3 regions of the Paucibacter sediminis genome follow, and region 3 is predicted to be linked to each of the others. Evidence: predicted binding sites of a transcription regulator. Region 3 holds the regulator's gene; each other region holds the start of a gene.
What was found. Region 3 encodes sigma-54, which starts transcription at its own class of promoters, with help from an activator protein. Its sites were predicted from a motif close to TGGCANGNAANCTGCTTT; they were not measured.

Region 1: a site for sigma-54 is predicted at 3,735-3,752, ahead of PFX98_RS21050 (PEP-CTERM sorting domain-containing protein). Genes of this name have one in related genera too.
Region 2: a site for sigma-54 is predicted at 2,139-2,156, ahead of PFX98_RS08580 (PEP-CTERM sorting domain-containing protein). Genes of this name have one in related genera too.

Annotation. Positions count from the first base shown of each region.
Region 1 is NZ_CP116346.1:4,541,684-4,548,462, reverse strand. It holds gene prsT (XrtA/PEP-CTERM system TPR-repeat protein PrsT) at 1-695, shown strand, start outside; gene PFX98_RS21060 (GNAT family N-acetyltransferase) at 724-2,010, shown strand; gene PFX98_RS21055 (S1C family serine protease) at 2,046-2,795, shown strand; gene PFX98_RS21050 (PEP-CTERM sorting domain-containing protein) at 2,915-3,670, opposite strand; gene PFX98_RS21045 (FAD-binding oxidoreductase) at 3,959-5,497, shown strand; gene PFX98_RS21040 (XrtA/PEP-CTERM system exopolysaccharide export protein) at 5,831-6,403, shown strand; gene PFX98_RS21035 (XrtA system polysaccharide chain length determinant) at 6,542-6,779, shown strand, end outside.
Region 2 is NZ_CP116346.1:1,887,375-1,894,153, forward strand. It holds gene PFX98_RS08575 (MATE family efflux transporter) at 1-1,227, shown strand, start outside; gene PFX98_RS08580 (PEP-CTERM sorting domain-containing protein) at 1,312-2,097, opposite strand; gene PFX98_RS08585 (peroxiredoxin) at 2,344-2,892, shown strand; gene PFX98_RS08590 (ABC transporter permease) at 2,968-3,936, shown strand; gene PFX98_RS08595 (ABC transporter permease) at 4,134-4,970, shown strand; gene PFX98_RS08600 (ABC transporter substrate-binding protein) at 5,008-6,516, shown strand; gene PFX98_RS08605 (amidase) at 6,513-6,779, shown strand, end outside.
Region 3 is NZ_CP116346.1:1,205,799-1,212,577, reverse strand. It holds gene PFX98_RS05505 (THUMP domain-containing class I SAM-dependent RNA methyltransferase) at 1-379, opposite strand, end outside; gene PFX98_RS05500 (bifunctional diguanylate cyclase/phosphodiesterase) at 405-3,119, opposite strand; gene PFX98_RS05495 (RNA polymerase factor sigma-54) at 3,184-4,695, opposite strand; gene lptB (LPS export ABC transporter ATP-binding protein) at 4,699-5,478, opposite strand; gene lptA (lipopolysaccharide transport periplasmic protein LptA) at 5,475-6,128, opposite strand; gene PFX98_RS05480 (thiol:disulfide interchange protein DsbA/DsbL) at 6,190-6,779, opposite strand, start outside.

The DNA.
Region 1 (6,779 bases), 2.0 Mb from region 3:
AAGCCAGATCCATCATCGCGTCCATGCAAGCCAAACAGCCGCAGAATGCCGCCGTTTGGGATGTTGGCGGCGATTTGGAGAGCTATCTGCGGAACTTCCCTGCCGCGGTCGCAGCATTTCAGACCAGTCTGAAGAAGCACGACAGCGCAGAAACGGCCATCAAACTTCATCGCGTTCTGTTGTCCTCAGGCAAGCGCGACGAAGCTCGGAATTTTGAAGAGGCGTTTCTCGCCAGATGGACCAAGGACTCGACCTTTCTGTCTTACCTAGGTGATGCTGCACTCGGCGCGGGTGACTATGAGCAGGCTGTGCGGCGGTATGTGCAGGTGATCAAGCTGCAACCTGACCATGTGGCGGCCCTGAATAATCTGGGTTGGGCGCTGCAGAAAGCTGGAAAACCGGGTGCGCTCGACTACGTGGAGCGCGCGCTAAAAATAAAGCCGGACTCGGCAGATATTCTTGATACACACGCCTCGATCTTGGCCAGCGAAAAACGATTTGACGCCGCCATCGAATCTCAGAAGCGTGCGGTCGCTTTGGCGCCGGCGCAGCATCAGTTGCGCCTGCATTTGGCCCAATACTATCTTGCGACGGGGAAGAAGGAACAGGCTCGTACTGAGCTATCCAAGCTTCTTGAGGCTGGTGATCAGTTTGGCCAGCAGGACGAAGTAAAGAAGTTGCTCGGTTCAATGTGAGAAAAATGCTGGCATATCGGGACATGGCATGAGCGGTATCAAGCAAGCGAGCCTACGCAAAAGGTTCCGCCACATGCTGCGGCATGTGTTTTCCTGTTTGCCTCGACAGACCCGGTTTAGTATCTATCGGGCCATGATTGAATGCGATCAGGATCCTGATCCGCGGCTTGAACTGAAGGTTGCCGAGAGCCAAGAAGAGATCGAGGATTGCTTCAAGATCTTGCATGACGCCTATGTCGCCAGCGGCTTTATGAAGCCGGCCGAGTCGGGCATGCGTGTGACCATGTATCACGCCCTGCCAACCACGACCACACTGTGCGCGAAGTACGACGGGCGCGTGGTCGGCACCATGTCCATGATTCGTGAGGGCGTGTTCGGTTTTCCACTTCAATCGGTGTTCGATTTGAGTGACGTCCGCGCGAAAGAGGGGCAGATTGCCGAAATCTCGGCGTTGGCGGTACATCCTGACTTTCGCAAGACCGGCGGCGCGATTCTGTTCCCGTTGATGAAGTTCATGTACGAGTACTGCACGGAGTTCTTCGATACGAGGCACCTCGTCATCGCGGTCAATCCCGAGCGTATCGAACTGTATGAATCGCTGCTGTTCTTCGAACGCTTGCAGGAACGCGTGGTCGAGAACTACGACTTCGCCAATGGTGCGCCGGCGGTGGGTGCTTCGCTTGATCTTTCGCGCGCGCGCGGGATCTTTCGGCAGGTTTATGGGCGGCGGCGCCTGAGCAAGAATTTGTACAAGTATTTCGTGACCCTGCGGTTGCCGAATATCAAACTCCCGAAGCGCAGGTATTTCACGACCAACGATCCGGTACTGACGCCGGATACCTTGGATTACTTTTTCAATCGACGCAGTGACGTATTTGCCAAGCTTGACGATCGTCGCAAGGCACTGCTCTGGTCTATTTACGATCAGCCAGAGTATCGTCGGGTTTTGCCGATGCTCAGCGGTTCGCCGGTGGCCGTGCATCCAATGCGGCGGCATCAACGCTTTTCCCTGCGTTGTCCGGCTGAATTGCGTCTGACCGTCAACGATGGCGAGCGCACCCTGATGTTGACGGTGATCGAGATATCGTTGTCAGGCTTTCAGGCCACGTCCAAGCTCGCCGTGCCCTTGCATGCGGATGGCGTTGCCCTTATCGAGCTTGGTGCGGAAGAGCGCTCGGTGTTGAACGTAGCTGCGGTGCGACATCACCGAACCGACACGGTCGATTTCTACGGTTTCAAGTTGGTGGAGCCGGACGCCGCTTGGCGGCGCTGTGTCAGCGCGCTTGAAACTGGGCATACAGCTGGCGATTTGTGAGCGCGCCGCGTTCAACTGCTCGACGCACGTGCCTCATGGCTGCATTCGGGCTTGCCGCGGGCCCGTTGGCCCTCGCCGCTATGCCGTCGTTGCCGGATCTGATCGACCGCTGCCGCCCCTCGGTGGTTTTGGTTGGCACGTTTGGCTTGCTCGACAGTCCGCGATTTGGTTTCCGGGGCACTGGCTTTGCCGTGTCGGACGGTCGCCATGTGTTGACGAATGCGCATGTCATCTCGGAAGAGTCCGCGTCACGCCAAGACCGCCGTGTTGCGGTTCAGGTGCTGGATACCGATCGGCAATGGCGGCTTCGCGCGGCAACGCTGGTTGTCTCAGACGAGGTGCACGACCTCGCGGTGCTGCGGATCGAAGGTGCCGCCTTGCCCCCGTTGACGCTCTCCTTGCAGGGCCTGGCGCGGGAAGGGTCAGACATTGCGTTGATGGGTTTTCCGATTGGCGGGGCACTCGGTTTTTCGCATGTCACGCATCGTGGCATCGTGGCCGCCCAAACCTCGATCGCCTTGCCCGCTCCCGATGCCAAGCTGCTCAAGGAGCGAGCGGTACGCCAGATGCGGCAAGGCGATTTCAAGATCCTGCAGTTGGATATCACCGCCTATCCCGGCAATAGCGGCGGGCCGGTGTTCGACCTGCAGTCCGGCGAGGTCGTTGGCGTGGTCAGCATGGTGCTGGTCAAAGGCACCAAGGAATCGGCCTTGAGCTCGCCATCCGGTATCAGCTATGCGATCCCCATCGAGCATGCCTTGAGCTTGCTGGCCAAACTGGATTGACGGTCTGGGCTACTTGGTGGATGGCGTGCCGCGCAAGCACCGAGCCAGCATAAAAAAGCCCCGCATGCGCGGGGCTTTTTGTCGATTGGCAGCCCGGCTACGCCGGGCCAGTCATCAACTTAGGCGGCCTTGCGGCGGCGGGCCGTCAGACCCAGGCCGGCCAGGGCCAGGCCAACCAGACCCAGCGTTGCCGGCTCGGGGATGGCGCGAGCCTCGATCGTTGCCGACCAGGTGTTGTTGTCCAGCGCGCCGTCGTCACCCGTGAACGGGATACCGTCCGGGCCCAACAGAGCCGCTTGCATGGCAGCGATGGTGGTGTTGGTGTACTGGGCGCTGAAAATGCCGGTCCACTGGGTCTTGTCATCGGTGGCGTCGCACACGCTGTCGCCGCCGGTGTCGCAAGCGATGCCGTTCATCGAGATCGTGGCGCTGACGTTGTCACCCAGTTGAGTCAGGAAGTAGGGCGCGCCAGCGATGTTGCCGGCTGCCAGCCAGCGCACGTCAAACGACCAGCCGGGCTGCGCAGCGAACTTCAGGAAGTCGGTGGTCAGACCAAAACCGATGGGCACATTGTTCGCATCGGGAATCGGGAAGCTGCTCATGTCCTGCACTTCACCGGTAGTCAAGCCGGCCATTGCGCCTGCAGCGAACGAGCCAGAGTTGCCGCCGCCGGAGGTAAAAAACGTGCCATAAGTCTTGACGACGTTGGGCGGCGGGTTGATCGAAGGATTCCAGTCGATGTTGCCGACGGTCACCTTCACGAAACCGAAGCTGAAGTTGGCCGAGCCGACGATGGGGGTAGCGCTGGCGGCGGTAGCGCCAACGACGGCCGCTGCGGCGACCAGAGCCTTGATGGTGGTAGAGAGCTTGCTCACTGAGATTCTCCTAGTTTGATTGCCTGTATCTGCGGGGAACTTCCCCCTCTCGGACGTCATTCAATAAGCAGGGATCGTGCCAAGATTCGGAGGCTTGTGGTGAATTCCTTGTGAATCAAAGACTTATGCTGATTTTTGGCTGCGCACTTGACCTGAACGGGAGGGGCGGATTGGGTGGCTGTAAAGTTTCTCGACATCTCTTTGCGCCAACGGTGCATTTGGAATGCGTGATTCCTTGCGAACTTTGGTTACTCTTGCGCGGGTGAGAAATCTGGAATGGGGCTCTTAATGGCCAGTCAAGCTGCAGAGGGTGTTGTTGAAGGCGGGCGGCCGGCGTTGCTCGACGTGCTGAGGCCGACGTCAACCGACGAGGTGCAGCGCATGGTGATTGCCGCGCGTGATGCTAGGCAGGCGATTTATCCAGTTTCGACAGGGTTGAACTGGGGTTATGGCGGCGCGGACCCGGTACGCCCGGGGGCTCGGTTGATGGACTTGTCCGGCATGCGAGCCATACGGGAAAAAATCACGCCGCTAAACCCTGTGGCCGTGATTGAACCCGGTGTGACGCAGGCTGACCTCCACCAGCATCTTCAGCGGCATTGCCCGAGCCTGATGTTCAATGTCACTGGGTCGGCTGCCGCAACCAGCATCATAGGAAACGCATTGGATCGAGGTGTTGGTTATTTGGGGCCGCGCCGGGAGGATTTGTTTGGGCTGGAGGTCGTTACCGGTGCTGGGCAATTGATACATACCGGCTTTCGCCGGTTGGGCGTTGATTCGCCCTTGCGTCATTGCCACCCTTATGGTTTGGGGCCCATGCTGGACGGCCTGTTCTTCCAGAGTAATTTTGGCGTGGTAACGAGTGCCTGCTTCAAACTGTTGCCAAGACCGCCGCGGCAGGTTGCCGTGTCCTTGGCCTTGCGTTCGCAGGAGCGTCTTGGGGAGTTTGTTGACGTATTGGCTGCGCTCAAGCGCGAGCGGCTGATGGACTCGGTCACGCATATCGGCAACAAGGCGCGCACACAGGCCAGCTTGCAGTACGGCATGAACAGCTATCTGCAGACAGAATGCGGGCTCAGCGGCCGGCAGTTGGAGCTCGCCGTGCAGCGCGCGACCGCGCGCGTGGCTCCCCATGAATGGACCAGCCTGGGAGGGGTGGCTGGTACCGCGCGGCAGGTGGATGCTGCGTTGGCCGAGGTCCGCGCGCGCGTGGGCGGCTTGGCTCGGATGACCACGGTGGATGATCGCAAGCTTGCGCTTGGGCATGCCGTGCTGCATGCGTTGCGCTTTCTCCCTTGGGCGCGGGCCAACGCAGCGGCCATTGCTGCTATCAAGCCGCTACACGGCCTGGCTGCCGGTATCCCGACAGATGCGGCGGTCGACAATTTGCTCTGGAAGTTCGGACGTACCGATCTGTCGGCACAACAGCTCGCGCAGTCAAGCAGCGGCGTACTGTTCATCAGCCCTGCATTGCCCATGGACGGTAAATTTGTGGCGATGTTCGTCAAGAAAATGATCGAAACCGCCCGAGAGCACCAGCACACGCTGTATCTGACGCTCAATATCGAAATGGCGAATACCTTGGTTGCCGTGTCGAATTTGCTGTTTGATCGCTCGGATCCGGTCGCCGTGGCCTCAGCGCAGCGTTGCGCGGACGCCCTGTATGGGCTGATCCGGGAGCACCGGCTTGAGGTCTATCGCGCCCGTACAGACATGATGGCCAGCATCACGGAGGTGTCGGCGGAGTACTGGGAGACCGTGCGTGAGCTGAAGCGCGTGCTTGACCCCATGGGGATTATTTCCCCTGGCCGATACGGCACTTCTTGAGCGTCTGTTGTGTGCCGCCAGGTGTTTGCTGCGCCGACCGGCGTGGTGTGGGTGCGGAACGTCGCGCGGTGCGGGCTCGCGAGCACGTCCAGGCGGCGGGTTTCACTGCTTCGCAGATCTGTGCACTTCTGCGCGCTCTCATTTTTCCACCCCCTGAACAGCGGATATGGAAGGGTCGATAGGCTGTGGCATGATCCAGCGATCAAAGCCTAGCCGGCCGGTGGATCATCTGTGGCCGCGCGAATGGTCATAAGTTAAACGAGAGGAATTGCCTTGAATACCAGAATCGTTTCTGTCTTGCGCGTGCTGGGGGCGTTGCTTGTGCCTGCTTCGATGGCTTTGTTGGCTGGGTGCGCCAGCTCGGGCAATCTCCCGCCGGCGCCTTCTTCTGCGTCCATGCAGGATTACAGCTATGTGGTCGGCGCGGGCGACAGCCTCAACATAATTGTTTGGCGAAATCCTGAGCTGTCGATGGCGGTGCCGGTTCGCCCTGACGGCAAGATTGCAACGCCACTGATCGACGAGTTGCCGGTCCAGGGCAAGGATTCCGTGCAGATCGCGCGTGAAATCGAGAAGCAGCTTGGGAAATATGTGCGCGACCCGGTGGTGACGGTGGTGGTGACGGGCTTCGTCGGGCCGTACAGCGAGCAGATTCGCGTGGTCGGTGAAGCCGCCAAGCCGCAATTTCTACCCTACAAGCAAAAGATGACGCTGCTGGACGTGATGATTGCGGTGGGCGGCCTGACGGATTTTGCGGCTGGCAACGATGCGTCCATTCTGCGCACGGCTGAAGGTAACAAGCAGTACTCGGTGCGCCTCAAGGACCTGATCAAGCGCGGCGACGTGTCGGCCAATGTCGAGATGCGGCCCGGTGATATCTTGATCGTGCCGCAGAGCATTTTCTGATTTTGCGGGTCTAGCGATAGGCCGCATATTTTATTTGCGCCGGATTCCTGCTACTTCACTCTGGACTGCTTGCATGAGCGTTCAGAGCCGAGGGTGCTTGGGGTGTCTGGTCCTTAGTCCTAACCAAATGTTGCTCCGATGGACTTGTTGATAGCCCAGATATTCTCCATTGCGAAGCGGATGTGGAAATTCCGTTGGTATGGCGTGGTGGTGGCTTGGCTGGTGGGTGTAATTTCCGCGGTTGCCGTGCTGTTGATGCCGGATCGCTTCGAAGCCAGCGCGCGCATTTACGTCGACACGCAATCCATCCTGAAGCCGCTGATGTCCGGGCTGACCGTGCAGCCTAACGTCGAGCAGCAGGTGGTGATGTTGAGTC
Region 2 (6,779 bases), 680 kb from region 3:
GCGGGTGCCGGCTTCGCGCTCGCCAACCATGTGGCGGGCACCTTGTTCATCCTGTTTCGCATCGTCGGTGCCGGCATCAGCGTGGTGATCACGCAGAGCCTGGGCGGCGGGCGGCGCGAGCTCGCCGATGCCAGCGCGCGCGCCGCCCTGGGTGCCAGCAGCTGGATCGGCGGGCTCACCGCCTTGGCCGCGGCGCTGGCCGCCGCGCCGCTGCTGCGCCTGCTGAATGCGCCGCCCGAGGTGCTGCCGCTGGCCGCGCCCCTGCTGCAGGCACTCGCGCCCGCGATGCTGCTGGATGCCTGGAACGCCTCCATGGCCAGCGTGATGCGGGCCCATCTGCGCACGCGCGACACCCTGGCGGTGCTGGTGGCGATGCAGATCGTGCAGCTGGGCCTGGCGATGCCCTTCATGCAATGGCTGGGCCTGCCGGGCTTTGCCCTCGCCCTGCTGTGCAGCCGCAGCCTCGGCCTGCTGCTGCATCTGTGGCTGTGGCGTAGCCGCCTGGGCCTGCGCCCGCAGTGGGCCGACTGGTGGCGGCTGCCGCGCCGCGAGCTGGCCGGGCTGCTGCACATCGGCCTGCCCGGGGCGGCCGAGAACATCGCCTACCGCCTGGCCTTCATGGTCAGCATCGCGGTGGCCGGCCAGCTGGGCGCCGGCGCCCTGGCCACGCATTCCTATGCCTCGCAGCTGATGTACTTCGTGCTGCTGTTCGGCCTGGCCACCGGCTTCGCGGCCGAGATCGTGGTCGGGCATCTGATTGGCGCCGGCCAGCTGCATGCCGCGCACCGGCTGGTGCGGCGCGCGCTGGGGCGCGGCCTGCTGGTGAGCGTGGCGGTGGCCACCGCGGCGGCGCTGGCCTCGCCCTGGCTGCTGCGCCTGTTCACGCACGACCAGGCCATCGTCGCCCAGGCCGTCACCCTGATGTGGCTGACGGTGATCCTGGAGCCCGGCCGTACCTTCAATCTGGTGGTGATCAACGCGCTGCGCGCCACCGGCGACGCGCGCTATCCGGTGCTGGCCGGTGCGGCCTCGATGCTGGTGGTGCTGGCCGGCGGCAGCTGGCTGCTGGGCCAGGTGCTGGGCCTGGGCCTGGTGGGCATCTGGATCGCCTACGCCGCCGACGAATGGCTGCGCGGCCTGCTGATGTGGCGGCGCTGGGCGCGCCATGGCTGGGTGCCGCATGCACGCGCGGCGCATCGGCGCCTGCGCCGGCAGGCCTCGCATTGAAGGCCCGGGCGTGAAAAAACCCGCAGCCTGCGGGAGGCTGCGGGTTGCGTTGCGGGCTGGCGGCGCGTGGCCGCGCTTGCCCGATCAGGCGGCCTTGCGGCGACGCGCCACGGCGGCTGCCGCGGCGGCCAGACCCACCAGGGCCAGCACGCCGGGTTCCGGCACGCGGTTCGGCGGCTCCACCTGGTCGCCCACATAACCAATCAGGTTCTTGGTCAGCTGCTGCGAGTTCGGCAGGTCGTACTGGTTCATCATGAAGTTGACGTCCAGGATGGTGGTCAGGGCACCCTTGCTGGCGCCGGACAGGCTGCCCACGCCGAATGCAATGCCGGCGCCCAGCGAGCCGTCGTTGCGCGAGGTGATCCAGTTGCCGGTGCCATGGCCGGTGAAGCAGCCGGAGGCCGCGTAGTTCACATTGCTCACCGCGTTCGGGCCGTCGAAGGGGGCGTACACCTTCTCGAAGCCGTCGTAGCAGCTGTTGAAGCCGATGCTGCCGCCGCCCAGGCCGCTGATCAGCGACAGGATGGAGTTGTTGCGGCTCATGAAGCTGGCGTTCTCGCCCATCAGGAACAGGCCACCGCCCGCCGACAGGAAGGCGCTGTATTCGTTCGCCGCGCCGGCGTCGAGGCCGGTGTTGAAGCGCACGTCCCAGACCTGCGAATAGCCGGCCAGCGAGAGCGGCAGGCTGTCGGCCACGGTAACGGTATTGCCAACGGCCAGGTGCAGGGCCTGCAGGTTGTTGGTCACGGCGGTGGTGGTGCCCACCTCGGACGTGGTGGACATGCCATTCACGATCAGGATCGGGCCGGCTTGCGCGGCGGTCAGGCCACCCAGTACCAGGGCGGCGCAGAGGCTCTTCAGTTTGTTCATTTGTAACTTTTTTGCGTTGATGAAAAGGACCCGGCCCCTGGGATGCAAATAGCGGGCCAAAGGGAAAATCCTTATGAATCAAGACTTGAATATCGAGATCTCTTGCATGTGTAAGAAATGTCGACAAGTGTTTTCGGCTGCTTGTTACATCTATGCCCGGCCGCGGCCACATGGTTTCTCCGCTGGCCGGCGCAGCCGGCGCGGCGGCCGGGCATGATGCGGGCTTCCGAAAGAAGGATGTCTGCCATGCGTCTCAAGACCACCTGCGCCACGGTCATCGCCACCGCCACCCTGCTGCTGAGCAGCGCCGCCTTTGCCGCCCTGCCGGTGGGGGCGCCGGCGCCCGACTTCGCAGCCGATGCCGCGCTGGCGGGCGCGCCCTACAAGTTCAGCCTGGCCGCCAGCCTCAAGCAGGGGCCGGTGCTGCTGTACTTCTATCCCAAGGCCTTCACCAGCGGCTGCACCGTCGAGGCGCACCTGTTCTCCGAGGCCACCGAGCAGTTCAAGGCGCTGGATGTGACGGTGCTGGGCATGTCCAACGACGACATCGAGACGCTCAAGAAGTTCAGCACAGAGGCTTGCCGCGGCAAGTTCGCGGTGGCGGCCGATGCCGGCGCCAAGGTCATGAAGGACTACGACGCCGCGCTGAAGATCGTGCCCGGCATGGCTGACCGCATCTCCTACCTGATCTCGCGCGACGGCAAGATCGCCGCCGTGCATGCCAGCATGAACCCCGACGGCCATGTCAGCGCGATGCTGAAGGCGGCGCAGGCGCTCAAGGCGGCGGGCAAGTAAGCGGCGCGGGCGCGGGGAGGGCGGCGCGCCCGCGGTGACAATGTGCCGCCAGCCTCTGCCGCCCCACCCACCGCCATGCCACGAGCCCTGTTGCCGCGAATTGCCAGCCTGCTGATCAGCCTGCTGGCGGCCACGGCGCTGATCTTCGGGCTGCTGGATGTGCTGCCCGGCAACGTGGCGCAGCTGATGCTGGGCAGTGAGGCCACGCCCGAGGCGGTGGCCGCGCTGGCCGAGCAACTGGGCCTGCAGCGGCCCGCCGCGCTGCGCTACCTGGATTGGCTGGCCGGCCTGGCGCGCGGCGAGATGGGGCTTTCGCATGCCTATGGCGCGCCGGTGGCCGAGCTGATCGCCGAGCGTCTGGTGGTGACCCTGCCGCTGGCCCTGCTGGCGATGGCGCTGGCGGCGCTGATCGCGCTGGTGGCGGGCGGCTATGCGGCGGCGCGGCGCGGCCGCCCGGGCGATCTGCTGGTGATGCTGCTGAGCCAGCTGGGCCTGGCCACGCCCAGCTTCTGGTTTGCCATCCTGCTGATGCTGCTGTTCGCGGTGAAGCTGCAATGGGTCGCGGCCGGGGGCTTCCCGGGCTGGCGCGCGGCCGAGGGCGGCGGCCTGGGCCCGGCGCTGCAGGCCCTGGCCCTGCCGGCGCTGGCGCTGGCGCTCACCCAGGCCGCCATCCTGGCGCGCATCACCCGCTCGGCCCTGCTGGAGGTGCTGGGTGAGGACTATGTGCGCAGCGCACGCGCCGCCGGCGCCCGCGAGCCGCGCATCCTGCTGCACCATGCCTTGCGCAATGCGCTGATCCCCATCGTCACCGTGATGGGCCTGCAGTTCGCCAATCTGCTGGCCGGCACCATCGTGGTGGAGAACATCTTCCAGCTGCCCGGGCTGGGCCGGCTGCTGTTCCAGGCGGTGGCCAACCGCGACCTGATGGTGCTGCGCAATGGCGTGCTGCTGCTGGTGGCGCTGGTGCTGCTGCTGAACTTCGTGGTGGACCTGCTCTACCTGGCGCTGGACCCGCGCCTGCGCAGGGAGCGCGAGCATGGCTGAAGTAAAACAGCCCCTCGCCCAATCTCGCCCCGCTGAACGTGGGCGAGCCCGGTCGGTCCCCCGCGGGGACGGCGATGCTTGCCGGATTGACCGGCAAGCACATCGCCAGCGCGGGCCGGCTTGGGGCGGCCCGGCGCTCGGCCCGAGCACCGGGTTCATGCGTCGCGGGTGCCGCGAACGCGGAGCGGATAACTGACATGCAAGCAAACGGCTTCTGGCCCCGCGCGCGGCGCCATCGCGGCTTCTGCGCCGGCGCCGCCATCGTGCTGGCGGTGGCGCTGACGGGCCTGCTCTCGCTGCTGTGGACGCCCTGGCCGCCCGCCGAGATCGAGCTTTTAGCCAAGCTGCAGCCGCCCAGCGCCGCCCATTGGCTGGGCACCGACGGCCTGGGCCGCGACCTGGCGAGCCAGCTGATGGCGGGCGCGCGCAATGCCCTGCTGGTGGGCGCCTGTGCGGCCGGCCTGGGCCTGCTGCTGGGGGCTGGCCTGGGCCTGCTGGCAGCGGCGCGGCGCGGCTGGTGCGAGGAGCTCATCATGCGCGCCGCCGATCTCGGCTATGCCTTCCCGGCCCTGCTGCTGGCCATCCTGCTCGCCGCCACGCTGGGGCCAGGTCTTGCCGTCGCGGTGCTGGCGATCGCCCTGCACAGCGTGCCCGTGTATGCGCGCCTGACGCGCGGCGCGGCGCTGGTGCAGTGGCAGCACGACTATGTGCGCGCCGCGCGCGCCTTCGGGCGCGGCCCGCTGGCGATTGCCTGGGTGCATGTGCTGCCCAATCTGCTGCCGCTGCTGATCGTGCAGGCCACCATCCAGTTCGGCCTGGCCATCCTGGCGGAGGCGGCGCTGGCCTTTCTGGGCCTGGGCAGCCAGCCGCCCGAGCCCTCCTGGGGCCGCATGCTGGCCGAGGCCCAGACCTGGCTGTTCCAGGCGCCGCTGCTGGCGGTCTGGCCGGGCCTGGCGATTGCCCTCACCGTGCTGGGGCTGAATCTGCTGGGCGACGGCTTGCGCGATCTGCTGGACCCGCGGCTGCGCGAGTGAGCGCGTGGCAAGATGCGTCGGTCGTGAGGAGTTCCGGATGATTCGACGCCGCAAGGTCTTGCTGAGCAGTGCCGCCGCCATGCTGGCGCTGCCGGCCGCGCACGCCCAGGGGCGTGACAGCCTGGTGCTGGGCATGACCCTGGAGCCGCCGGGCCTGGACCCGACGCTGGGCGCGGCCTCGGCGATTGCCGAGATCGTGCACTACAACGTCTTCGAGACCCTCACCAAGATCGGCGCGGATGGGCGCGTGAGCCCGCTGCTGGCCAGCAGCTGGGAGGTCTCGCCCGACCTCAAGACCTACACCTTCCGCCTGCGCCCGGGGCTGCGCTTCCACAACGGCGAGCCCTGCGACGCCGCGGCGGTGAAGTTTTCCTTCGAGCGCGCCGCTGGCGAGAAGAGCGCCAACAAGGACAAGCGCGTGTTCGCCAATATCGCGCTGCTGGCCACGCCCGCGCCCGACACCCTGGTGATTGGCCTGAAGAGCATCGAGCCCGATTTTCTGTTCCTGCTGGGCCAGGCCACCGCCATCATCGTCGAGCCCAAGAGCGCCGCCGGCAATGCCACGCAGCCGGTCGGCACCGGGCCCTACCAGCTGGCGCAGTGGGCGCGCGGCGCCAGCCTGACGCTGAAGGCCTGGCCGGGCTACCGAAACAACAACAACGCGGGCGCGGTGGCGCTCAAGCGCGTGCAGTTCCGCTTCATCTCCGAGCCCGCGGCCCAGGTGGCGGCGCTGCTGAGCGGCGATGTCGACGTGTTTCCGCGCGTGGCCGCGGCGCGCAGCCTGGCGCAGTTCAAGGCGCAGCCGCAGCGCTACCAGGTGCTGGTGGGCGCCTCGCGCGCCAAGACCATCCTGGCCATCAACCACCGCAAGAGGCCGCTCGACGATGTGCGCGTGCGCCGCGCCATCGCGCTGGCGATCGACCGCCAGGCCGTCATCGAGGCCGCCGCCGATGGCTATGGCGTGCCGATCGGCAGCCACTATGTACCGGGCGCGCTGGGCTATGTGGACACCACCGCCATCAACCCCTACGACCCGGAGCGCGCACGCGCGCTGCTGAAGGAGGCCGGCGTGGCATTGCCGCTGGAGCTGAGCCTCAAGCTGCCGCCCACGCCCTACGCGCGCCAGGGCGGCGAGGTGGTGGCGGCGCAGCTGGCCAAGGTGGGCATCCGGGCGCGCATCGAGAACATCGAATGGGCGCAATGGCTCTCCGGCGTGTATGCCAACAAGGCCTTCGACCTCACCCTGATCGCCCATGTGGAGCCCTACGACCTCGGCAACTTCGCCAAGCCCGGCTACTACTGGGGTTATGAGAGCGCCGCGTTCAACGCGCTCTACCAGCGCATCCTGAACGCGCCGCGCGAGGCCGAGCGTGCCAAGCTGCTGGGCGAGGCCCAGCGCCTGATTGCCCAGGACGCCGTGGCCGCCTACCTCTACCAGCCGCAGTGGATCACGGTGGCCAAGCGCGGCCTCAAGGGCCTGTGGACCGACATGCCCATCTTTGCCAACGACCTGGCCGCGCTCAGCTGGGAAGGAACCGCACGATGACGAGCCCCGACATGCCCTCACGCCCCCTGCACGACTGGAGCGCCACCGAGCTGGTGGCCGCCTACGCCGCTCGCCAGCTCAGCCCGGTGGAGGTGACGCAGGCGGTGCTGGCCCACATCGAGCGCTGGGAGGGCAAGCTGCACGCGCTCTATGCGCTCGACGCCGAGGCCGCGCTGGCGCAGGCGCGCGCCTCCGAGGCGCGCTGGCTGGAGGGCGAGCCGCTGGTGGGCCCGCAAGGCGCCTGCCTGGACGGCGTGCCCGCC
Region 3 (6,779 bases):
GCAAGGTGTCGCAGATCGCGTCCTTCACCCGCAGGGTGGCGAAGTTGAGGCTCTTGAGCGGCGAGCGGTGGGCGGTGGTGTCGACCTTGATGGTGTGGCGCGGCGTGATCCAGCGCTCCCAGTCGACCTGGCGCGCCAGCGCATAGAGATCGTCCTCGTGGCGGTAGCCGCCCTCGATCAGCTCCACCAGCACGCGTTGCGCCAGCCGGCTCTCGAGATTGATGATCAGCACGCCCTCAGCTTCAGCGCGCACCGCGCAGCCGCCGCGCAGGGCCTCGATCTTGCCCTTGGGCAGCACGGCGCGCAGCTCCTGCTCCAGCAGGGCTTCGACACCGCCGGGGCAGGAGACAAACAGATTCAGGAGTTCGGCGCGGGACATGGCGGCAGGGGGCGGGAGAAAACGCCTATTGTCCCAGCTTGTGCGCCAGCGCCTCGAATTCCGCCAGCGGCAGCGGCCGGGCGAAGAAATAGCCCTGGAAGGCATGGCAGCCCTGGCCGCGCAGGGCCAGCATCTGGGCCTCGGTTTCCACGCCCTCGGCAATCACCGCCAGGCCCAGGCTGTCGCCCAGCTGTATCACCGCGCGCGCAATCGCCTGGGCATTCGGCTCGGTGAGCAGATCGCGCACAAAGCTCTGGTCGATCTTGAGCTGGTCCAGCGGCAGGCGCTTCAGATAGGCCAGCGAGGAATAGCCGGTGCCGAAGTCGTCCAGCGAAAAGCGCAGGCCCAGGCGGCGCAGCTCGCCCATCAGCGCGATCACCGCCTCCACGTCTTCCACCAGGGCGCTCTCGGTGAGCTCGAGCTTGAGCTTGTCGGTGGGCGCGCCGCTGCGCGCCAGCAACTGCTGCATGAAGCCCAGCAAACCCTTCTGCCGGAATTGGTGTGCGCTCAGGTTCACCGCCAGGCTGAGCCCGGCCAGCGCCGGCACCTGGGCCCAGGCGCTGAGCTGGGCGCAGCTTTGCTGCAACACCCATTCGCCCAGCTGGCCGATCACGCCGCAATGCTCGGCCAGCGGGATGAACTGGGCCGGCGAGATCCAGCCGCGCTGCGGATGCTGCCAGCGCAGCAGGGCTTCGGCGCCCAGCAGGCGGCCGTCGGCATCGACCTGGGCCTGGTAGTGCAGCTCGAACTGCTGGTAGTTCACTGCCTGGCGCAGATCTGCCTCCAGCAGGGCCAGCTCGGCCATCGCTGCCTGGGTCACCGGGTCGAAGAAGCAGAGCCGGTTGCGCCCCGCGGCCTTGGCCTGGTAGAGCGCGTGATCGGCGTGCTTGAGCAGCTCCTCGGCGCTGGACTCGGCCTCGCCCCACATCACGATGCCGATGCTGGGCGTGCTGTGGTGCGCGCTGTCGTCCAGGTGGTAGGGCTGGCCCAGCACGCGCAGCAGCTTCTCGCCGGCGGCCTCGGCATGCAGGGCGGCGCGGTGCGCGTCCTGGCCCAGATCCTGCAGCAGCACCACGAACTCGTCGCCGCCCCAGCGCGCCACCGTGTCCTCGGCGCGCAGCGAGGCCTGCAGGCGCTTGGCCACGGCCTGCAGCATGCGGTCGCCCATGCCGTGGCCCAGGGTGTCGTTGAGCGACTTGAAGTTGTCCAGGTCGATGAACAGCACCGCGCCCTGACGCGCGCCGCGCCGGCTCGCCGCCAGGGCCTGGTGCAGGCGGTCCAGCAGCAGGCGGCGGTTCGGCAGGCCGGTGAGCGGGTCGTAGAAGGCGAGCTGCTCGATCGCGGCCTCGGCGCGCTTGCGCTCGGTGATGTCGCGCGTCAGGCCGATGAACAGCGGCTCGCCGTCGCGCTCGATGTGCGAGACCGCCAGGCTCATGGGGAAGCTATGGCCGTCCTTGCGCAGGCCGTTGACATCGCGGCCCAGCCCGATCACGTGCGGCGCGCCGCCTTCCAGATAACGCTTGATATGTGCGTCGTGCAGGCTGCGTTCGGGTTCGGCCATGAGCCGGTTGACGTTGCCGCCCAGCAGCTCGCGCGCCTGGTAGCCGAACATGCGACAGGCCGCCGGGTTGATCGAGGCGATCACGCCATGGCGGTCGATGGTGATGACGCCATCGACCATGTTGTCGAGGATGGCCTGGGTCTGCTCGGCCTGGGCCTTCAGCGCCTGCGCGGCCTGCTGGCGCAGCCGGGCCAGCAGGCCGCGGCGGCGTTGCCAGAGCCACAGGGTCAGCGCGGCACCGAGCGTGAGCGCGCTGCCGAGCTGCAGCAGGGCCTGCTGCTGGCGCCGCAAGGGCGCTTCGACGCTCTCCATGGTGCGGCCCACCGCCACCAGCAGTTGCTTGTCGGCGCGCAGGCCGCTGGGGCGCACCGTGTGTGTGGCCACCAGGCGCTCATCGCGGCTGAGCAGGGTATGGCTTTGCTGCAGGCTGGCATCGCGCCCGGTGGCCAGATGCCGCTCCAGCAGTGAACCGGGCTGAGCCAACAGGCTGCGTTGCATCCATGCCGGGTTCTCGGGGGCGAGGGTAAAGAGCATGCCGTCCTGGTGCGCCAATGCCACCCAGGTCTGCGCCGAGGGTTGGACGGTTTGCAGCACCAGGCCGAAGTAGTGCGGATCCAGCAGGGCGATGACCAGACCGACCGGCCGATCGCCCTGACCGAAGAGCAGGCGCGCCAGACTGATGCACTGCGCGGCCAGCGGGTCCTGCAGCGGCGGCGACACATAGAGCAGACCCGGCTGGGGATGCGCGCCTAGCGCCTGCACGGCCCGGTGCTGGCGCAGGTCCAGCTTCAGCAGGTCGACGTGCGAGCTGGCCATGATCCGGCCCTGGGCATCCAGCAGCAGCAGCGCGCGCACGCCCGGCATGGCCTGGGCCAGGGTGCGCATCAGGGGCTCGCCGTCCTGCTGCAGCTGGGCCGGCCGCCAGCCGGGCGCTTGCGAGGCCACGGTCTGCAGCGCGGCATGGGTGGCAATCAGCTGCTGCGCGACGATGCCGTCCAGGGTGCGCACCAGGCCCTCGAGCTTCTCGCCCTCGTGGCGGCGCAGCGCCTCGCGTTCATTGGCCAGCCAGCCCAGCGCGAGGGCCCAGGCCAGCGCCAGCACCAGCGCCAGCAAGGCCCAGGCGCGCCAGCGCCTCCAGGCATGGACGGCGGGCAGGTCGAGGTGGGACGGGGCGGACATCGAGGGATGCCACGGTACCCAGTCCATGGGCTTCAAAGCTTGATGTTTCTCAATCTGAGGCCGGCTACATGGCCTTGCGCAGATTGGCCGGCGCGATCTTCAGTGCTTCGCGGTATTTCGCCACGGTGCGGCGCGCCACCTGGATGCCCTGCTCCTCCAGCATGCTGGAAAGCTGGCTGTCCGAGAGCGGCTTGGCGGCATCCTCGGCGGCCACGAACTGCTTGATGAGGGCGCGCACCGCGGTGCTGGAGGCATTGCCGCCCGCCTCGGTGTTGAGCCCCGAGCCGAAGAAGTACTTGAGCTCGAAGGTGCCCCAGGGCGTGGCCATGTATTTGGCGGTGGTGACGCGCGAGATGGTGGACTCGTGCAGGCCCAGCTCGTCGGCGATCTCGCGCAGCACCAGCGGCTTCATCGCCAGCTCGCCATGCGAGAAGAAGCCCTTCTGGCGCTCCACGATGGCCTCGGAGACGCGCAGGATGGTGTCGAAGCGCTGCTGGATGTTCTTGATGAACCAGCGCGCCTCCTGCAGCTGCGTGCCCAGCGGCGAATTGCTGACGCCGCCGCGCGTCTGACGCAGCGCATGGGCGTAGAGCTCGTTGATGCGCAGCTTGGGCATCACGTCGGGGTTGAGCGTGACGCGGAAGCCGCGGCCGGACTTGCGCACGATCACGTCCGGCACCACCGCCGCCGCCTCGCTGCGCGCGAACTGGCGGCCCGGCTTGGGCTCCAGCTCGGTGATCATGCCCTGGGCCTCGCGCAGCAAGGCCTCGTCGGCGCCGGTGAGCGACATCAGGCGCTTCAGGTCGCGCTTGGCCAGCAGCTCGAGGTATTGCTTGCAGATCAGGATCGCCACCACCTGGGCCTGGCTGCGCGGCTTGGCGCGCAACTGCAGCAGTAGGCATTCGGACAGGTTGCGCGCGCCCACGCCCACCGGCTCCAGGCTCTGCAACCACTTGAGCGCGCATTTGAGCGTGTCCAGCAGATCCTCGCGCGCCTCGGCATCGGCATCGCCCGAGAGCGCCTCGGTGAGCTCTTCCAGGCTGTCTTCCAGATAGCCGTCCTCGTTGAGCGACTCGATCAGCACCATCAGCGCGGCGCGGTCGGTCTGGCTCAGCTGCATGCCGGCGAGCTGGGCGTTCAGATGCTCCTGCAGCGAGATGCCGGGGCCCTGCTGTTCGGGGCGCTCGCCATCGTCGTCGCCGCTGCCGCTGCCCGTGCCGGGTGTTTCACGGATGCCGTCGAAGTCGTCGCGCTCGGTGCCGTTCTCCCAGTCGTCGCGCTCGGTGGTGCCGAAGTCGTCGCCCTTGATCTCGGCCACCGACTCGCCCTCGCCGCTGCTCTCCGCGCTGACTTCGGCCGCCGAGTCCTCGCGCTGCAGCGGCGCCGCCGCATCCAGGCGCACCGGCGCGGCCTCGCCAAACTCCTCGTCGGTTTCCAGCAGCGGGTTGCTGGTGAGCATCTGCTCCACTTCCTGGTTCAGCTCCAGGGTGGAGAGCTGCAGCAGACGGATGGACTGCTGCAGCTGCGGCGTCAGCGACAGATGCTGGGAGAGGCGTACCTGCAGCGACGGTTTCATCGCTTACATGCGGAAGTTTTCGCCGAGATAGACCTTGCGCACGTCCGGGTTCTCGACGATCTCTTGCGGGGTGCCCTCGGCCAGCACGGCGCCCTCGCTGATGATGTAGGCGCGGTCGCAGATGCCCAGGGTCTCGCGCACATTGTGGTCGGTGATCAGGACCCCGATGCCGCGCGCCTTCAGGAAGCTGATGATGCGCTGGATCTCCAGCACCGCGATCGGGTCCACGCCGGCGAAGGGCTCGTCCAGCAGGATGAAGCGCGGCTGGGTGGCCAGGGCGCGCGCGATCTCGACGCGGCGCCGTTCGCCGCCCGAGAGCGAGGGCGCCGGGCTGTCGCGCAGCTTCTCGATGCTCAGCTCGTGCAGCAGGGTCTCCAGCGCGGCATCGATGCGGGCGCGGGGCCAGGCCTTGCCATGGTCGTCGAGCTGCAATTCCAGCACCGCGCGGATGTTTTCTTCCACCGTGAGCTTGCGGAAGATCGAGGCCTCCTGCGGCAGATAGCTCAGGCCCAGGCGCGCACGCTGGTGGATGGGCAGGCGCTGCACCGGCTGGCCGTCGATGCGGATCTCGCCAGCATCGGCGCGCACCAGGCCCACGATCATGTAGAAGCTGGTGGTCTTGCCGGCGCCATTGGGGCCCAGCAGGCCCACCACCTCGCCGCTGTGCACGTCCACATGCACGTTCTTGACGACGCGGCGCACGCCATAGGTCTTTTGCAGGCCTTCCGCCTCCAGCCGGCTGGGCGCGATGCCGGTCTCCAGCGCCGGGGTGTGCTGCGTCATGAAGGCTTGCGCGGGCTGGTCTGCAGGGTCGGGCTGGTTTGCAGCGGCAACGGGGCGGAGGCGGCAGGCGCCGCGCTGCCCTCGGCGGCGCTGGCGGCCCTGGGCATCAGCACCACGCGCACGCGGCCGCTGGGATGCGGCGAGGCCAGGCCGCCGTCGACGCTGAAGACCTCGCTGCGGTTGTCGTAGACGATCAGCGCACCGGTGATCTCGTCGGCCACCGCGTCGCCGCGCACGCGGCGCACCACCGCGTTGCCGACGAAGCGCACGGTGTCGGAGCGGCTGTCGTACTCGAGCTGGTCGGCCGTGCCCTCGATGGCCTCGCCGGCCACGTCGCGCGCCTGGCGGAACTGCACCGGCTTGCCGGTCTCGCCGCTGGCGTAGGCCTGGTGGTAGCCGTCCGAGGTTTCACGCACATCCATGCGCTCGGCCTTCAGGAGCATGCTGCCCTTGCTGAGGATCACGTTGCCGTTGAACTCGGTGCGCTGGTTCACCACATCGAGCCGGCCGCCGCGCTCCGAGCTGATGTTGACGGGCTTGTTGCGGTCCGCCTTCTCGGCCCGTGCCAGCCCCGAGGCCAGCAGGGCTGCAAGGCACGCGCAGCACAGGAGGCTGCGGGCGGAGGTCGAGCTGGGCGTGGGGGTGGGCATAGGCGGCATAGAACTTGCAGACCATTCTAGCCCGGCATTGCGGCCGGGCTTGCCACCCGGATCAGGGCTTGCGGATGCGCTGGATCAGGAAGTCGCTGACCGCCAGCGCGCGGCGGCCGCCTTCGGTCTCGGGCAGGCGTTCACCGCCGGCGGCGATGCTGGGCGAGGTCAGGAAACGGCCGCCGATGCCGATTGAGGGCACGCCATCGATGCGGTAGGCCTCGCTGAGCTTCTCGGCCTGCTGGCACTTGGTGTTGACGCCGAAGGAGTTGTAGGCGTCCTGGTACTTGGCCGGGTCCACGCCCAGCTTGGAGAGGAAGTCGGCCTGGCTCTTGGCGCTGTCGAGCGCCTGGCCCTGCTGGTGGATGGCCGCGAACACGGCGCCGCGCACCTGCGCTTCCTTGCCCATCGCCTCCAGCGCATAGAACATGCGCTGGTGGAGCTTCACATTGGCGCGGAAGGCCACATGCACCTTGCGGAAGCTCACATCGGCCGGCAGCTGCTGGGCCCAGGCCTCGATGGCGGGCTCGAAGGCATAGCAATGCGGGCAGCCATACCAGAAGAACTCGACGATCTCGATCTTGCCCGGGGTGGTGGGCAGGGCCTGCGAGAGCTTCTGGTAATGCTTGCCCTCGATCGGACCGCCCTGCG